Regions from separate parts of the Pectobacterium quasiaquaticum genome, predicted to be linked through region 2. Evidence: predicted binding sites of a transcription regulator. Region 2 holds the regulator's gene; each other region holds the start of a gene.
What was found. The regulator CRP, encoded in region 2, controls carbon source genes, mostly activating them, when cyclic AMP is high. The targets are predictions, from matches to a motif close to ATGTGANNNNNNTCACAT.
Positions count from the first base shown of each region.

Region 1: a site for CRP is predicted at 1,721-1,738, ahead of IG609_RS02505 (NupC/NupG family nucleoside CNT transporter). Genes of this name have one in related genera too.
Region 3: a site for CRP is predicted at 2,015-2,032, ahead of fadL (long-chain fatty acid transporter FadL). Genes of this name have one in related genera too.
Region 4: a site for CRP is predicted at 2,167-2,184, ahead of rhaS (HTH-type transcriptional activator RhaS). Genes of this name have one in related genera too.

Region 1 covers NZ_CP065177.1:525,065-529,279, reverse strand. Annotated here, with positions in the region: gene IG609_RS02510 (4'-phosphopantetheinyl transferase family protein) at 1-133, opposite strand, end outside; gene IG609_RS02505 (NupC/NupG family nucleoside CNT transporter) at 283-1,560, opposite strand; gene IG609_RS02500 (TatD family hydrolase) at 1,862-2,659, opposite strand; gene IG609_RS02495 (CsbD family protein) at 2,775-2,963, opposite strand; gene IG609_RS02490 (DUF1328 domain-containing protein) at 3,153-3,314, opposite strand; gene osmY (molecular chaperone OsmY) at 3,469-4,077, opposite strand.
Region 2 covers NZ_CP065177.1:3,972,255-3,976,469, reverse strand. Annotated here, with positions in the region: gene IG609_RS18230 (aminodeoxychorismate synthase component II) at 1-214, shown strand, start outside; gene argD (bifunctional acetylornithine/succinyldiaminopimelate transaminase) at 334-1,560, shown strand; gene crp (cAMP-activated global transcriptional regulator CRP) at 1,718-2,350, opposite strand; gene IG609_RS18215 (OsmC family protein) at 2,726-3,133, shown strand; gene IG609_RS18210 (phosphoribulokinase) at 3,246-4,115, opposite strand.
Region 3 covers NZ_CP065177.1:1,376,244-1,380,458, reverse strand. Annotated here, with positions in the region: gene fadJ (fatty acid oxidation complex subunit alpha FadJ) at 1-25, opposite strand, end outside; gene fadI (acetyl-CoA C-acyltransferase FadI) at 22-1,335, opposite strand; gene IG609_RS06310 (YfcZ/YiiS family protein) at 1,602-1,898, opposite strand; gene fadL (long-chain fatty acid transporter FadL) at 2,281-3,582, shown strand; gene IG609_RS06300 (SDR family oxidoreductase) at 3,791-4,215, opposite strand, start outside.
Region 4 covers NZ_CP065177.1:496,233-500,447, reverse strand. Annotated here, with positions in the region: gene IG609_RS02350 (CopG family ribbon-helix-helix protein) at 1-245, opposite strand, end outside; gene IG609_RS02345 (helix-turn-helix domain-containing protein) at 307-1,161, opposite strand; gene rhaS (HTH-type transcriptional activator RhaS) at 1,186-2,025, opposite strand; gene rhaB (rhamnulokinase) at 2,362-3,852, shown strand; gene IG609_RS02330 (L-rhamnose isomerase) at 3,849-4,215, shown strand, end outside.

The DNA of each region.
Region 1 (4,215 bases), 1.0 Mb from region 2:
CCTCGGCAAAAAGCGCGTCGTCGTAGGCAGACAAGTGGAAATGGCAGCGAGCAGTAATACCTGGATAAGCGACACCGTCCGTTGCCCGTGGAAACGTAATCCATTCAACATCATCAATAAAAGCAGAAAGCATGTTGCTCCACTCTGGCAAGCCTATCGCGCCCGCATTCGGTAAATGCTGCATAAGTCACGCTTAAACCCTAGGAAATGCGGGGATTTAAACGAACAATGGGCGACTTTCGCCGCCCATCATCTCGCTACTGCAAGAATGCCTGGTTACATTTACAGGGTCAGGAAGAACCCTGCGATGCAGGCGCTCATCAGGTTAGAAAGCGTACCTGCCGCAACCGCTTTCAAACCCAATCGGGCAATATCCTGACGCCGAGTCGGTGCCATACTGCCCAAACCTCCAATAAGGATAGCAATAGACGAAAGGTTAGCAAAGCCGCACAGCGCGAACGAAATCACCGCTTTGGTATGCTCCGACAGAACCTGCAAGCCCGCAGCGGCAACCACATCATCTGCCTTCAGGTACTCGCTGAAATTCATGTAAGCGACGAACTCGTTGACGATCAGTTTTTGCCCAATGAACGAGCCCGCAACCGTTGCTTCATGCCACGGTACACCGATCAAGAAAGCAACGGGCGAGAACACCCACCCCAGAATCAGTTGCAGCGACAGTTGCGGATAATCAAACCAGCCACCGATGCCGCCCAGAATGCCGTTAAGAAGAGCAATCAACGCGACAAAAGCCAGCAGCATCGCCCCCACATTCAGCGCCAACTGCATACCGGACGCCGCGCCACTTGCCGCGGCATCAATGACGTTAGCTGGGCGATCGTCTTCATCGACAAAGCCAACCATCTCGTCATGGTCGTGCGTTTTCTCCGTTTCCGGCACCATCAATTTGGCGAACAGCAATCCACCCGGTGCCGCCATGAAGGAGGCCGCAATCAGGTAGTCCAGTGGCACCCCCATCTGGGCATAGCCCGCCATCACCGATCCCGCAATGGAAGCCAATCCACCACACATCACCGCAAACAGCTCAGAACGCGTCATGTTGGCGATATAGGGACGAACCACCAGCGGCGCTTCCGTTTGGCCGACAAAGATGTTGGCGGTTGCAGAGAGCGATTCAGTACGGGAGGTTCCCAACAGTTTCTGCAACCCGCCGCCTAATAAACGGATGACCCACTGCATCACACCCATGTAATACAGTACCGCCACAAGGGAAGAGAAAAAGACGATGATCGGTAAAACACGGAATGCGAAAACAAACCCACCACCGCCAAAGACTTCGAACATTTTGTCGGAAACCAGACCGCCAAAAATGAATGAAACCCCTTGGTTTCCGTAGGCGATAACGTTTGCTACACCGCCCGTCAATCCTTCCAGAATTTTGCGTCCTACTGGCACATACAACACCAGCGCACCGATACCAATCTGAAGAATGAAAGCACCCACTACGGTGCGCAATCTGATCGCTTTACGATTACTGGACAACATAACCGCGAACAAAATCAGAACAAGCATGCCGATGAGACTCATAACGAGTTGCATGTGCAGTTCCCTATAACGCGTGAAAAAGTGAAAACAGAATAAAAATCGTGTCGCCAGAACGGTAAGTACGCCTTGGCGAGCCGATTATAAAGAGTGGCCCGAAAAGGTCGCTAATTTATGTCACAAATACACACAACATCGAACAGTCCAAAACACTGAAAAGTGATCTGCATCACAATTTGATGGATGATATATGAAATCGGAATGACTGTTCTGTCTGCTGTTGCACAGAAATAAGAGAAAAGTGAAAGCAAACAGGCTCCCGCTTTAGGGGAAGCGTTTCAGCATAACGGTAACGGTGTTATGTCGGAGTGAGCCGCCCAAACAGCCTGAACGAATTCTGCCACAGCGCCTCAGCAATCTCTTCAGGCGGTTCTGCTCGTAGCTCACACAGCGTTTGAAACGCGCACGAAATACGCTCGGGTCGATTGGGCTGCCCCTGATAGCCACTCATCGGCATATCGGGCGCGTCAGTTTCCAGCAGCAGCCTATCTAACGGTAGCCGCGCGATCGCCTGACGCGTTTTGTTCGCTCTGTCATAGGTAATGGTTCCCCCCACACCGATGTAATAGCCCAGCCGGATAAAGGCCTGCGCCTGCGCCAGGCTGCCTGCAAACCCATGGACGACGCCAGTACGCGGCACATCGATACGGCGGAGCCATTGCGCCAGCCTGTCGTGACTGCGTCGCGAGTGCAGGATCGTCGGGAGATCGTATTTTTTCGCCAGCCGAAGCTGAGCCTCAAGAAAGGTAAGTTGCCTCTCAAACTGCGGTTCCGGCATATAGAGATCCAACCCAATCTCCCCCACCGCCACCAGCGTGACAGGCCACTGGCGCAGTTCCTCTTCCAGACGGAGCAGGTCACTTTCCTGATGTTCAGCGATATAAAGCGGGTGAAGGCCCAGAGCGGCATAAAGTGGAGAGTAGGTGCGAGCAAGCGTCAACACGCGCTCAAAATGCTGAGAAGCCACAGCCGGAATAATGATGCGCTCAACTCCTGCGTCTTGCGCCAGACGCAGGCTTTCCGGTGCATCATCATGGAATAAGGGGAAATCGAAATGGCAGTGGGTATCGATAAAGCGGTGTCGTTCAGAAAGCACGTTGCTTCTCTCCGTCAAGATTAGGCACGTCAAGATGAGGCGACCTAATCTACACCCAAGTAATATCCTGCCAAAAGCCTCATGGCAGAATCGGACTTGTCGTTGCGGTGAGGCCTCAGTGTAGCGTGGTTTTCTCTGAGGATACCTCTTCGTGCGCTTTTCCGTAACCCTCTTGCAACACGCCGGACAGGTAATCGTTACTCCCTTCCAGCCAGGCACAGTCGCTGTCAAACCAATCGGCACACAGCGCCAGAAAATTCCCTTTCCACTGTTTCCATTTACCAACAACGATATCGCTATTCATCATCACCCTCCTGATAAACTGTCGAAATGCAGCAAATACGCGGGTCGTATTAGTAAAAGATTTGTATCAGTAAAAGATAGTGTGCCGGTAAAAGATAGTGTGCCGGTAAAATATGACAGCCGCGTGGCGCGGCTGTGTGCTCTGTATGACATTTCTTTCTATGGAGAAAGAATGAAAGAAGGTGCTGTGCTACGGCCGTTTTCGACCCGAGAACAAGCTAACCAGAAACAGAATAATACCGACCACAAAGACGATTTTCGCCGCACCCGCTGCTGTACCGGCCAATCCGCCGAAACCCAGTGCTGCCGCGATCAGTGCGATAACTAAAAATATAATGCCCCAACGAAACATACGCTCTCCTTACCAGACAAAAATGAAAAATAATCATGGTGGTCATCCTGACGCGCGTCTTGCGTCCTGACTGCGTATCCACAGAGGGTGTTTGTTATGCGGATTAGGTAGGGTTATCCGCCATTACGGATAACCCTGTACGGTATAGCGATGGTTATTTCACTGTCAGGTCGTTCTTGACGCTTTTCACGCCGTCAACGGCCTTCGCAATACTTTCAGCACGGTCGGACTGCGCTTTGTTATCCACCCCGCCGCTCAGTTGCACGACGCCAGCCTGCGTTTCGACTTTCACTTTACGGGACGGAACAATGTTATCTGCCAGCAGTTTGGCTTTAATCGTGCTGGTAATCACCGCATCATCGGCATAAGCGCCAACCGATTGTGATTGGGAATCTTTCACCTGCAGTTTATCGCTGACGGACTGGACACCCTCAACCTGCGTCGCGATTTGCACCGCACGGGTGCTCAATTCCTGACTACCGACAAAGCCGCTCAGCGTGACGACGCCATTTGATGTTTCAACGGAAATGTCGCTGCTGGTAATCGATTTGTCTTCCAACAACGCACTCTTCACCTTGGCTGTGATCGCGCTGTCACTGACGTAGCCAGAGGCTTTATTGGCGGAGTTATCGATTTTTGTACCAGTAGTGTCCGCGATACGTTCCACCTTCTGCCCTAATGTTTCCTCAGCCATGGCACCGCCAGCCAGAATTGAACCCAGGGCAACGATGATCAGCGATTGTGTCAGTTTGGTCTTTTTCATCGATCTCTTCCTTCTTATGTTTTCTATAAACCCGAAGTAGCCTACTTTGGGCCACGTTAACGCCCGCATAGTCATCAGCAAATCAAGGTGATAATGACATTATCAATACTCCGATGATTATCTCTTATTACATAAAAA
Region 2 (4,215 bases):
GTTGACGGTCACCCGCTACCATTCACTCATTATTGATTCCGCCTCGCTACCCGATTGCTTTGAAGTTACGGCTTGGAGCGAACATGAAGGAACGCGTGATGAGATTATGGGGATTCGCCATCGCGCATTGCCGCTGGAAGGGGTGCAGTTTCACCCAGAGAGCATTCTTAGCCAACAAGGGCATCAGCTTTTGGATAATTTCCTTAAAATTTAGCTATATAGAAAGTTATTCTCCTCAGTAGCCGATTTAATATTGCCTGAAATTGATTTTTTATGCATATTTAGTGACTATATTTTCATTCCGATATGATGGACAGCAGAGTGAGGCAGCAAATGGCAGCAGAGCAGAAAGCAGTGACACGGGATACTCACGATAAAGTGATTTTGCCAGTTTATGCACCCGCGAAGTTTGTACCCGTGAAAGGTAAAGGGAGTCGCGTCTGGGATCAGGACGGCCGCGAGTATATCGATTTCTCCGGCGGTATTGCGGTTACGGCGCTGGGTCACTGTCATCCTGCATTGGTGAACGCGTTGCAGCAGCAGGGTGAAAAGCTGTGGCATACCAGCAATATTTTCACTAATGAGCCTGCGTTGCGCCTCGCCAGCAAATTGATTGATGCGACTTTTGCCGACCGTGTGTTTTTTGTTAACTCCGGTGCTGAGGCCAATGAAGCTGCCTTCAAGCTGGCGCGTCACTATGCGGTTAAACGCCATAGTCCGTATAAAACCAAGATCATCGCCTTCTACAATGCATTCCATGGTCGGACGCTGTTCACCGTCTCAGTCGGCGGACAGCCTAAATATGCCGATGGTTTCGGGCCGAAGCCTGCCGATATTGTTCATGTTCCCTTCAACGATCTGGCTGCGGTTAAAGCGGTGATGGACGATCACACCTGTGCAGTCGTGCTTGAGCCGGTTCAGGGTGAAGGGGGGATTACGCCTGCTACGCCTGAATTTTTACAAGGCGTTCGCGAGCTGTGCGATCAGCACAAGGCGCTGCTGGTGTTTGATGAAGTGCAGAGCGGAATGGGGCGTACTGGCAAACTATTTAGCTACATGCACTACGGCATTACGCCGGATATTCTCACAACGGCTAAAGCATTGGGTGGTGGTTTCCCAATTAGCGCGATGCTGACGACGGAAGAGATCGCATCGGCCATGACGGTTGGGGTGCACGGCACCACCTATGGCGGCAACCCGCTGGCCTGTGCGGTAGCGGAAGCCGCGCTGGATATTATCAATACGCCAGAAGTGCTGTCAGGTGTAGCGGATCGCCACGATCGCTTTGTCAGCGAGCTTGAGAAAATCAATCAGCAGTACGATGTATTCAAACAGATCCGCGGTATGGGGCTGTTACTGGGGGCTGAACTGAAACCGCAATGGCACGGTCGTGCGGGCGAGTTTCTGGCGGCGGCAACGGCTCAGGGGCTTATGGTGCTGATGGCTGGGCCGAACGTAATCCGCTTTGTGCCATCTTTGATCATTGATGAAGAGGATATTGCGCAGGGGATGGCAAAATTTGCTAAAGCCGTCGCGCAGGTCGTTAACGCAGCAGACTGATTATGCTCTCAAAAGATCAGCCATAAAAAACGTAGGGAACGTTTTTCAACGTTGCGTTAGCAACGACCCGTAGGGTGGCGAGCAGGAAGCTCGCCATAAAAAAAGCGTGAGGCCGAGGCTTCACGCTTTTTTATTGGTAGGGTACAGCGACAGGGGCTTAGCGAGTGCCGTAAACGACAATCGTTTTACCGTGTGCAGAGATCAGATTCTGGTCTTCTAACATTTTCAGAATGCGGCCCACGGTTTCACGCGAGCAGCCAACGATTTGCCCAATTTCCTGACGGGTAATTTTTATTTGCATGCCATCTGGATGCGTCATGGCATCAGGTTGTTTGGCCAGGTTGAGTAGGGTTTGGGCAATACGGCCGGTCACATCAAGGAAGGCGAGGTTGCCGACCTTCTCAGAGGTAACCTGAAGTCTGCTTGCCATTTGTGCAGACAGGCGCATGAGGATATCCGGGTTAACCTGGATGAGCTGGCGGAATTTTTTATAGGAAATTTCGGCCACTTCACAGGCGGTTTTTGCCCGAACCCATGCGCTGCGTTCCTGACCTTCTTCAAACAGGCCGAGCTCGCCGATAAAATCGCCCTGATTGAGGTAGGAGAGAATCATTTCCTTGCCTTCTTCATCTTTGATTAGCACTGCGACAGAGCCTTTCACGATGTAGTAAAGCGTTTCTGCTTTTTCACCTTGGTGAATCAGCGTGCTCTTCGATGGATACTTGTGAATATGACAATGGGAAAGGAACCATTCGAGAGTTGGGTCTGTTTGCGGTTTGCCGAGAACCATTCGCTATCATCCTCTGTTGTAATTCACTGCGCAAATTACAGGGGTCAGAGTTCCCTGTACGGCGTGTTTTACTGCTAAAAAAATAAAATTCAGTCTAGGCAGAATGACGTCAGGGAATATACTGAAACCACTGTACCCTTTATTTTCCGGTTGCTGCCTTGCCGCACCGTAAACGTGGCTGGGGTATGTCTGGCCAGGCCATCATCTTCTTCGTTTCTGGGTTTGTCCAGAAAAGGTCTATTCTGTTTTCGTTTTAACACAGCTTGAAGGACGTGTCTTGTGTTGTCTCGCTTCAGCATGACAAAGCGCTGATTAACGCTGGTTTTTGTACAGTAACGGTATAAATTTTCAAAAAATTTTTAGTGGAGAGGCATCATGCAGGCACGGGTGAAATGGGTTGAAGGCTTAACGTTTTTGGGCGAATCTGCATCAGGGCATCAGATATTGATGGACGGCAATTCCGGTGATAAAGCGCCCAGTCCGATGGAAATGGTGTTGATGTCTGTAGGCGGATGCAGCGCGATTGATGTGGTATCGATTCTGCAAAAAGGCCGCAACGATGTAGCGGATTGTGAAGTGAAATTAACGTCAGAGCGTCGGTCTGACGCACCGCGTTTATTTACCCACATCAATCTGCATTTTATCGTGACGGGAAAAGGGTTGACCGACAAAGTTGTCGAGCGAGCCGTCGCACTGTCGGCGGAAAAATACTGCTCTGTAGCACTGATGCTGGGTAAAGCCGTTGAGGTGACGCACAGCCACGAAATTAGAGTGCTGGAATAATCCCTTTCTCTGGGCACTCATTCTGGTCACTTAAGCCTGTTATTAGGGGAAACACAGGGGAGGTTCCGGTAGGGAGGCCTCACCCCTATGGCCGCCCCGTGTATCTCGATGCTTATTCGATAGTTTTCCCTTCAATTAACCGCTGCACCAGCGGCGCCATGATCAATTCCATCGCCAGCCCCATCTTCCCGCCGGGAACGACCAGCGTGTTGATGTGCGAAATAAAGGAACCCTGCAACATGGCGAGCAGATAGGGGTAATCAATATTGTCCAATCCCTGAAAATGAATCACGACGAAGCTTTCGTCCAGTGACGGAATCGATTTGGCTGCGAACGGGTTGGAGGTGTCCACGGTAGGCACACGCTGGAAGTTGATGTGTGTGCGAGAGAACTGTGGCGTGATATAGGTGATGTAGTCTTCCATTGAGCGGACGACGGAATCCATCACCGCTTCACGCGAGTGACCGCGCTCATTAACGTCACGAATCAGCTTTTGAATCCATTCCAGGTTGACGATCGGCACCACGCCGACGAGTAAATCGACATGCTGTGCCACGTCGTTTTGTTCGGTGACTACGCCGCCGTGCAATCCTTCATAGAACAGGATGTCCGTGGGTTCCGGCATTGGCTCCCACGGCGTGAACGTTCCGGGAACCTGATTATAGGGAATGGCTTCATCATAGGTATGAAGGTATTTACGCGTCTGACCGAGCCCGTGCAGGCCATATTCGATAAACGACTGTTCCAGCAGGCTGAAATCATTCGCTTCTGGGCCGAAATAGCTGATGTGGCGTCCTGAATCACGCGCTTTACGAATCGCCATATCCATTTCCGGGCGGGTATAGCGGTGAAAGCTATCGCCTTCCAACTGGGCTGCACGCAGATCAAACTGCTGGAAAATCTTACGGAAGGCCAGACTGGTTGTTGTGGTTCCCGCTCCGCTGGAGCCGGTAACCGCAATAATCGGATGCTGATGTGACATAAGACGCGTGACTCCGTGATCGCGAGGTTCGCATAGACCGAAGGCCTGCGCGCATCCTCAAAAAAGACGTAATTATTATCATTGTTAGCATGTTTGACGC
Region 3 (4,215 bases), 1.9 Mb from region 2:
CGGAGAAAGGCTGTTGATCGTTCATGGCGTCACCTCCAGTACCATTGCCGCACCCAGCCCGCCAGCCGCGCAGGCGGTGGTTAACCCCAGTCCGCCGCCACGACGGCGCAGTTCATTCAGCGTTTGGGTAATCATCCTCGCGCCAGTGGCAGCAAAGGGATGTCCATAGGCAATGGATCCCCCCAACACATTGAACTTAGCGCGATCTACCTCACCCAGTGCGGCGTTTCTACCCAGTTGATTACGGGCGAACTCATCGCTGGCAAACAGTTTGAGATTTGCCAACGTTTGGGCGGCAAAGGCTTCGTGCATATCAATAAGCGTCAGATCGCTCAGCGTCACGCCAGCCCTTGCCAACGCCAGCGGGGAGGCGTAAGCCGGCCCCAGCAACATATCACGCTGCACACCGATAGCGCTGAATGCATAGCTGCGTAGGTAGCCTAGTGGCGTGAGCCCCAGACTTTTGGCCTTAGACTCACTCATCATCAACACCGCCGCCGCACCATCCGTGAGCGGCGTACTGTTCGCCGCCGTGACCGTACCGTGTCGGCGATCGAACGCCGGGCGTAAGCGGGAATATTGATCCAGTGCGGAATCATGACGCACATTGTTATCTTCGCTCAGCGCCTTGTCATAAGGCGGGACGTAAGCCGTCATCACTTCATCGCGCAGCACGCCGGATTCCCAGGCCTGAGCCGCCAGCTTGTGTGAGCGATGCGCCAGTTCATCCTGCTCTTCACGCGTTATGCCGTAGGTTTTTGCCATTTGCTCGGCGGTATCGCCCATGCGTAGCCCGGTGGAATACTCCGCCACGGCGGGCGCAACCGGCAGCAGATCTTTTGGGCGCAGGCCGCTTAACAGTTTCAACTTCTGGCTCAGCGTCCGAGCCTTGTTCATATCCACTAGCGTTCTGGCCAACGCTTTACTGACGCCAATCGGCAGCACGGAAGAGGAATCCGCCCCGCCGGCAATGCCGACCTCCACCATACCCGCCATAATGCTTTCCGCCACGTTGGCAACCGCCTGAAAGCTGGTGGCGCAGGCGCGCGACACGCTGTAGGCATCGGTATGCACGCTCATGCCCGTGCCGAGCACGATCTCTCTGGCGATATTCGGCGCTTCGGGCATTTGGACCACCTGCCCAAAGACCAATAGCTCGATCAACTCAGGATCGATCCCAGTGCGGACCAGTAATTCGCTGGTGACGAGCTTCCCTAATTCGATGGCAGGTACGCCATGATAGGCCGTTGCCTGCCGAGCAAATGGGGTGCGTAATCCGCTCACGAACGCAATGCGATCGCCACGGCGGGTTATCAGAGGTAATACCTCGCTCATAAACGCTCCTGTTAACCGAAAATACTCCCGTTAACCAAAAATACTTCCGTTAACCAAAAATAAAGTACGCGCACAACAGGTCAGACCTGATTTTATTGTTAACCAAATAGTTACATTACGCAAAGCTGCGCCACACAAAAGTGTGACCTTTTGCGTAATGAATAATAGGCGGGAATGAAAACAGCAAGATTTGGAGAGTAATAATGAAATGCAGATCAATACGTGAAAAGCACAGGAGCCAATCAAGGCTCCTGTGAGAGATGAGCTTAACGCAGGCCGAGCTGGAAAATCATCGTTTCAGCCTGGCAGCTGAACGAGAAATCGATGTCCAATTTAACACCGCCGTCTACCTCTTCCAGCGTGCTGGCGATTTCACAAGGTTCAGACTCTACCGCACGCGCTTTTTCCGTCAGGGCGGCCAGTGCCGCTTCCGCCTCAGCACGATCGCCGAAAACGTTGCTATAAGACGCCGTGCAATCCGTGTTATCCATAATTGTGCCGACATCGACACAGCAGCAGGCTGCGGTTTCTTCAGCACTGCATTTGTTGATTACGTTCGTCATGCTACTTTCCTCTTAAAACGCGGGGAGATATGATCCAGTTCAAATATTTTTATCTTCCTTATATTTTACTCCCTCATCCCAAAGCAGTACCAGCACTTCATGCTCGACCGTAATTTTATTGATATTAATCACATTACGGTGTTATGCAGCAGTAAAAATCGAGTAATATCGCTTCACACAAATTAACTAAAACGTTAAGCAGATCTAAATTTCGCATCATTTTGGAAATATTTCCAATACACAAATGCAACATTGTCGTATTCCCCACTTATACTTTGGCAACTGGTCTGATTTGTCAGGCTGAGTGCGCCCCCTACAATGCGCGTCCCTTGTTACCCCGTGTAACAACGTTAAATAACAAGCATATAAAGAGGTTTTGGTCATGAACCAGAAAAACCTGTTCAAACAATCCACAATTGCTGTTGCGGTGGCCCTGTTTTCAGCAAATGTGTCCGCAGCTGGTTTCCAGCTAAATGAATACTCATCATCGGGTCTGGGACGTGCGTTTTCTGGTGAAGGTGCGGTAGCCGATAATGCGACCTCAGGTAGCCGTAACCCAGCGACCATGACCATGTTTGACCGTCCGTCTTTCTCCGGTGGTGTCACCTATATCAACCCAGATATCGATGTTCAGGGGAAAAATTCCCTGACTGGGCAAGATACCAGCGCTAAAAACATCGCGCCGCACGCTTGGGTGCCGAACCTGCATTTCATCATGCCGCTGAATGAACAGTGGGCGATTGGTGCTTCCGCCACCACTAACTATGGTCTGGCGACTAAATTTAATGATAACTATGCAGCAGGTTCTATCGGCGGTGAAACCGACCTGTTGACGTCAAACCTGAACCTGAGCGCCGCATATCGCCTGAACCAACATTTCAGTTTTGGTTTAGGGGTTAACGCGGTTTATGCCGATGCCAAATTTATTCGGCGCGCTGGTGAACTGGCTAATGTTCCTGCTGGTGCGGGTGGCGCTCAGGGTGCTGTTGCTGGTCCATCTTCAGAGATGGCTCGTCTGGAAGGTAAAGAATGGGGATACGGCTGGAACGCCGGGATTCTGTATGAAGTGGATGAAAATAACCGCTTCGGCCTGACCTATCGTTCCAAAGTCGATATCGATTTCAATGGCGATTACAGTAACCAACGGTCCGCTGGACCTGGTGCCCTCAATGGTGCAACCATTCCCGGTAAGCTGACACTCAATCTGCCAGAAATGTGGGAAGCGTCCGCCTACCACCGTGTTGCACCGAAATGGGCGGTTCACTACAGCCTAACTTACACCAGTTGGAGCCATTTCCAGGAACTGAAAGCGACAGGTAACACTGGCAACACGCTGTTCCAGAAAGAGGAAGGCTTCCGTGATGCCTACCGTCTCGCACTCGGCACCACCTACTATCATGACGATAACTGGACGTTCCGTAGTGGTATCGCGTTTGATGACAGCCCGATACCAGCCGACAGACGTTCTATCTCTATCCCCGATCAGGATCGTTTCTGGTTAAGCGCAGGTACCACCTACGCCTTCAATAAAGACGCGTCAGTGGATATTGGCGTTTCCTATATGCATGGTAAGCAAGTTGATATCAGCGAACCTCTCTCTGATAGAGCTGGCTCTCCAAGTTACAACTTCAGTTCTAAAGGTAAGGCCTGGCTATACGGCGTGAACTTTAACTATGTGTTCTAAATTATGTGTTCTAAATAAAGAATGGCGTTCTAAATAACGTACGAGTTTATAAATAAAGCATACGTTCTCATTGCTAGCAGTCACAACGTGATAAAGCAGGTAAGGCGACTTACCTGCTTTTTATTGCTCATCACAAGGCATTTGTCTCTTTCTTACTGGCGCAGTGATTAGCTAATGATAAACACCGCACGCCAATCGTCATGCCAGATCAGTCGTTCAACAGACGCCCGCCATCCACGACGATTTCACTACCGATGGTCCATCGGGACTCATCTGAAGCCAGGTACAACACCGCCTTGGCAATCTCCTCCGCCGTACCGAAACGGCCTGAAGGGATGCTTTTGACAATCTCCTCATTGACTTGTTTGCGATAACTGTCGGGAATACCAAGTTTGTCATATAGCGGGGTATCGATTGGCCCAGGGCTAACCGCGTTGATGCGAATACCACGCGCCATCAGTTCGCTCGACAGCGTCTTTGACAGGCTAAGGAAAGCCGCTTTGGTCGCAGAATAAACCGAGGAGCGGCTCGATCCTACGTGCGCACTAATCGACGTATTGAGCACGACTGAAGCAGGGTTGGCGAACACGGGCAGCAGCGACTGGAGCAGGAAATACGGCCCCTTGACGTTAA
Region 4 (4,215 bases), 990 kb from region 2:
GATTCTAACCAGGTAACGGTTTCATCTGCAGTGATATGTTTGCCAGTGTCCTGATAGTCTTCCCACGCGGCCAACGCCTCTTTACGGTACTGGCTGCGTTTTTCTTCCCGCTCAACGTATTCGGCAATCGCTTCCAGCATCAGCGCATGGGCTGAGCTGTTGCGGTCATCGGCCAGCGTTTTCAGTCGTTCCTTAATGTCCTGATCGATGCGCAGCGTCGTGGTTTGACGTGTGGTGTCAGCCATAATATGCTCCGGTTAATATCATTGGTGTCACCAGTGATATTAACCCCGAACGATGCGGGTGTCACTCCACATTCAGGAAGCGCTGGCGATAAGCGCTGGGCGAAACGCCGAACGCCTGATGGAACACCACGGAGAAGTAGTTACTGTCTTCAAAACCGCACAGTGCGGCAACGTCGCCAATGGTTTGCAGGTCATAACGCAGCAGCTCCATCGCCTTGCATAGCCGCAGCTGGCGCAAGTAGTGCGGCACGCTCATGCCGGTTTGTTCTTTAAAGCGCGAACGTAAAGTGCGGGCGCTGAAGTGGTGCTGTTCACAGAAGGCTTCAAAGCGAAACGGCGCGGCAATGCTGGCACGCAGCGCATTCATCAACATATCCAACTGGTGCGCGTCCGCCAACTGTGGGCTATCCGGAGAATGGCGATAACGTGCCGCCAGCAGTGCAATCTGCAACAACAGTGCTTCACTCAGTTGCAACGACAGCGTATCCGACTTCATACACTCCTGCGTCAGCGCGTCCACCTTCTCACGGAGGGTATCCATGCCTTGCGAGCCTAAGCACCAGTGACGCTGGCTTTGTGGCAGCTCCCCGCCCGGCAGTAACGCTTGCCAGTCGGCGGATAGCGTCAGGCGATTGCGAATATAGAGAATATTGTCCAGTTCGAGCCCGTGGACGGATTCATAGCTGTGGCGATCATTCGCGGAGACATAGAACATATCGCCACGGGTAATGCGGTAAGGCACATCGTTCCAGAGGTGAAGGCCATTGCCACGCCAGACAATCACCAGTTCGTCGAAATCATGATGATGCAGCGGAAACACCGGCTGAGGATGCCGTTCAGCAACCATCACGGCATTTTTGTCGGTGAGAAAATAGTCTTCAGTCTGTAATTTCAAACCCCGTATTACTGTCGCCATTCCCTCACCCGCAGTTGCTATTACCTACTCTTCACGAGAAAACGCCTGATGGCGTAGTGACTTAGGTGCCTGCGAGAATGCCTTGCGGAATTGCGTCGAGAAGTGATTGCTGTCGCTAAATCCACAGGCGTGCGCAATCGTGGTGATAGAATCATCACTCTGCTGCAACCGCCGACGAGCCTCCAGTAATCTTAACCGATTCAGATAGCGTTGTGGCGTCATACCGGTGTGTTGTTTGAGCTGACGATGCAACGTACGCAGCGGCAGCGAGAACTGGTCAGCCAAGTCGCCCCAGTTCACTTCTTCACTGTAGTTGTTTTGCAGCCAGCCCAGCAGCGCCTGCACTCCTTGACGCTCGGAGCCGTTGCCCTCCGTCTGGAAACAGTGTTGACGCAGTTGCACCAGAATGTGCAGAAACAGGCTTTCGCTGGCAGCAATAGCCTCTGGCGCATCGCTCTGCGCCAGTTCAGCCAGACTGTTCAACGACTGTTTCAACTGCTGCATCCCCGCTGCATTCACCTGCCACTGCCCTTGCCATTCGCCGTTCGGGCCATACGGCAAAAAGGCGGCGATATCGGAAAGGAAGCGGAACCCGCGCGGCGAGCGGTACAGCATGTTGGTCAGGCACAGCCCTTCGACGTCTTCAAACAGATGCCGATCGTTATCGCGAACGAAGAAGACCGAACCGCTGCACAGCGCATAAGGTTGGTCGTTAAACACATGGACACCCGCACCCTGCTCCACCAGCACGATTTCCCAGAAATCATGATAATGCTCAGGAAACGCCACTTGTGGGGTACGCGGTTCCACCGCAACCGTTACGGCACGCGAAGTAAAAAAATCATCACCACGAAGTAACGTCATTTCAGTTCTCCATTCAGCCTCTGGCAAAAGTGTAGCCTTTGAAAAGAGTAGTCAGAAGCCACAAAACCGGCCTTCAAATACCGTCGCCCACACGCCATCTGACTGCTCTTTTTTTAAGATCTCATCGCCTAATTGATTGAAGTGTGGCAAGGATCACATCGCCTTTTCCCCTGATTTCCTCATGGTTATTCCCTAAGTAATTTCCCAGATTGTGAGCCCTTTCACGGTCAGCTTTGTCATTTTGCCAGCCGCCTGTTGTAGATGGCACTCATAGGAAGGTGGCTTCTGTTACCGCTCCTTACACTGCAACACATCCAACAAGTAAGGAGTGCGGCTATGGCGGTGAAGAATATCGTGGCGGTGGATTTAGGTGCATCCAGTGGTCGGGTCATGCTGGCAACCTTGCACACCGCAACGCAGCATTTGACGCTGAAAGAAATTCACCGTTTCAGCAATACGCTGGTGTTTCAGGACAACCATCACCAGTGGGATCTGGCCGCGCTGGAAGGTGACATCCTCACCGGATTACACCAAATCGATGCCATGGGTATCACCCCCGATAGCATCGGGATCGACAGTTGGGGCGTGGACTATGTGCTACTCGATAAGGACGGGCAGCGTGTTGGCCTGCCGTATTCCTATCGCGATCACCGCACCGACGGCGTGATGGCTACCGTCACTGCCGAACTGGGACGTGAGGCGATCTATCAGCGTACCGGCATTCAGTTCCTGCCATTTAATACGCTTTATCAGCTTAAAGCGCTGTGTGACGCACCGTCTGACGATCTGAATCAGGTGGCACACCTGCTGATGATTCCCGACTATTTTCACTATCGCCTCACGGGGAATGTCGTCTGCGAATACACCAACGCCAGCACAACCCAACTGCTTAATCTGGAACAGAAAACCTGGGACAGCGAACTGCTGGACTATCTGGGCATCCCGCGCCGCTGGTTGAGCGATCCGGTGCAGCCGGGGCACGCCGTGGGGAACTGGACAGCGCCAAGCGGACGGCAGATTCCCGTCACCGCTGTCGCCACGCACGACACCGCCAGCGCGGTGGTCGGCGCACCGTTGCTAAGCCGCGACAGCGCCTATCTCAGCTCCGGCACCTGGTCGCTAATGGGCATCGAGAGCGACACGCCGTTTAATAGCCAGCAGGCGCTGGCCGCCAATATCACCAACGAAGGTGGCGTGGACGGCACCTATCGGGTACTGAAAAACATCATGGGGCTGTGGCTGCTACAGCGCGTTTGTCAGGAGCGTGACATCAAGGATTTAGGCGCGCTGATTCAGTCCGCCGCCGCTCTGCCCGCTTTTGTCAGTCTGATTAATCCGAATGACGATCGCTTTATCAATCCGCCGTCCATGCATCAGGCGATCCGCGACTATTGCCGTGAGCACGGCCAGCCCGTGCCCCACAGCGATGCCGAGCTGGCACGCTGCATCTTCGACAGCCTCGCGCTGCTCTATAGGCAGGTGGTACTGGAACTGGGCGAACTGTGCCACGCGCCAATCCGCCAGTTGCATATTGTCGGCGGTGGCAGCCAGAACGCCTTCCTGAACCAACTGTGCGCCGATGTGTGCCAGATTCCGGTTCTGGCCGGGCCGGTCGAGGCCTCGACACTTGGCAATATCGGCTGCCAACTGATGGCGCTAGGCGCCGTTGCCGACCTTAACGCATTCCGGCACATGCTGACTCATAACTTCCCTCTGCATCGCTATACCCCATGTGCGGAGAGTGATTTTGCCGGGCACTGGCGTCGTTTTCAGGCGCTCAGCCAGCCAGAAACCGCCCCACAGGGCAAAAAGGAGACTACGCAATGAGCACACCAATTGAAACCGCCTGGCAACTGGCAAAAGCACGCTACGCCAGCATGAATATTGACGTAGAGGCCGTGCTGGAACAGCTCGACCAGATTCCGGTGTCAATGCACTGCTGGCAGGGCGACGATGTGGTCGGATTCGAGAACACCGGCGGGCCACTCACCGGCGGTATTCAGGCCACCGGCAACTACCCCGGCAAAGCGAGCACGCCGGATGAACTGCGTGCCGATCTGGAACAGGCCTTTGCGCTGATCCCCGGCCCTAAACGACTGAACCTGCATGCCATTTATCTGGAATCCGCACAGCCCGTCGCCCGCAACGAGATTGCCCCCGAGCATTTCAGCACCTGGGTTGAATGGGCCA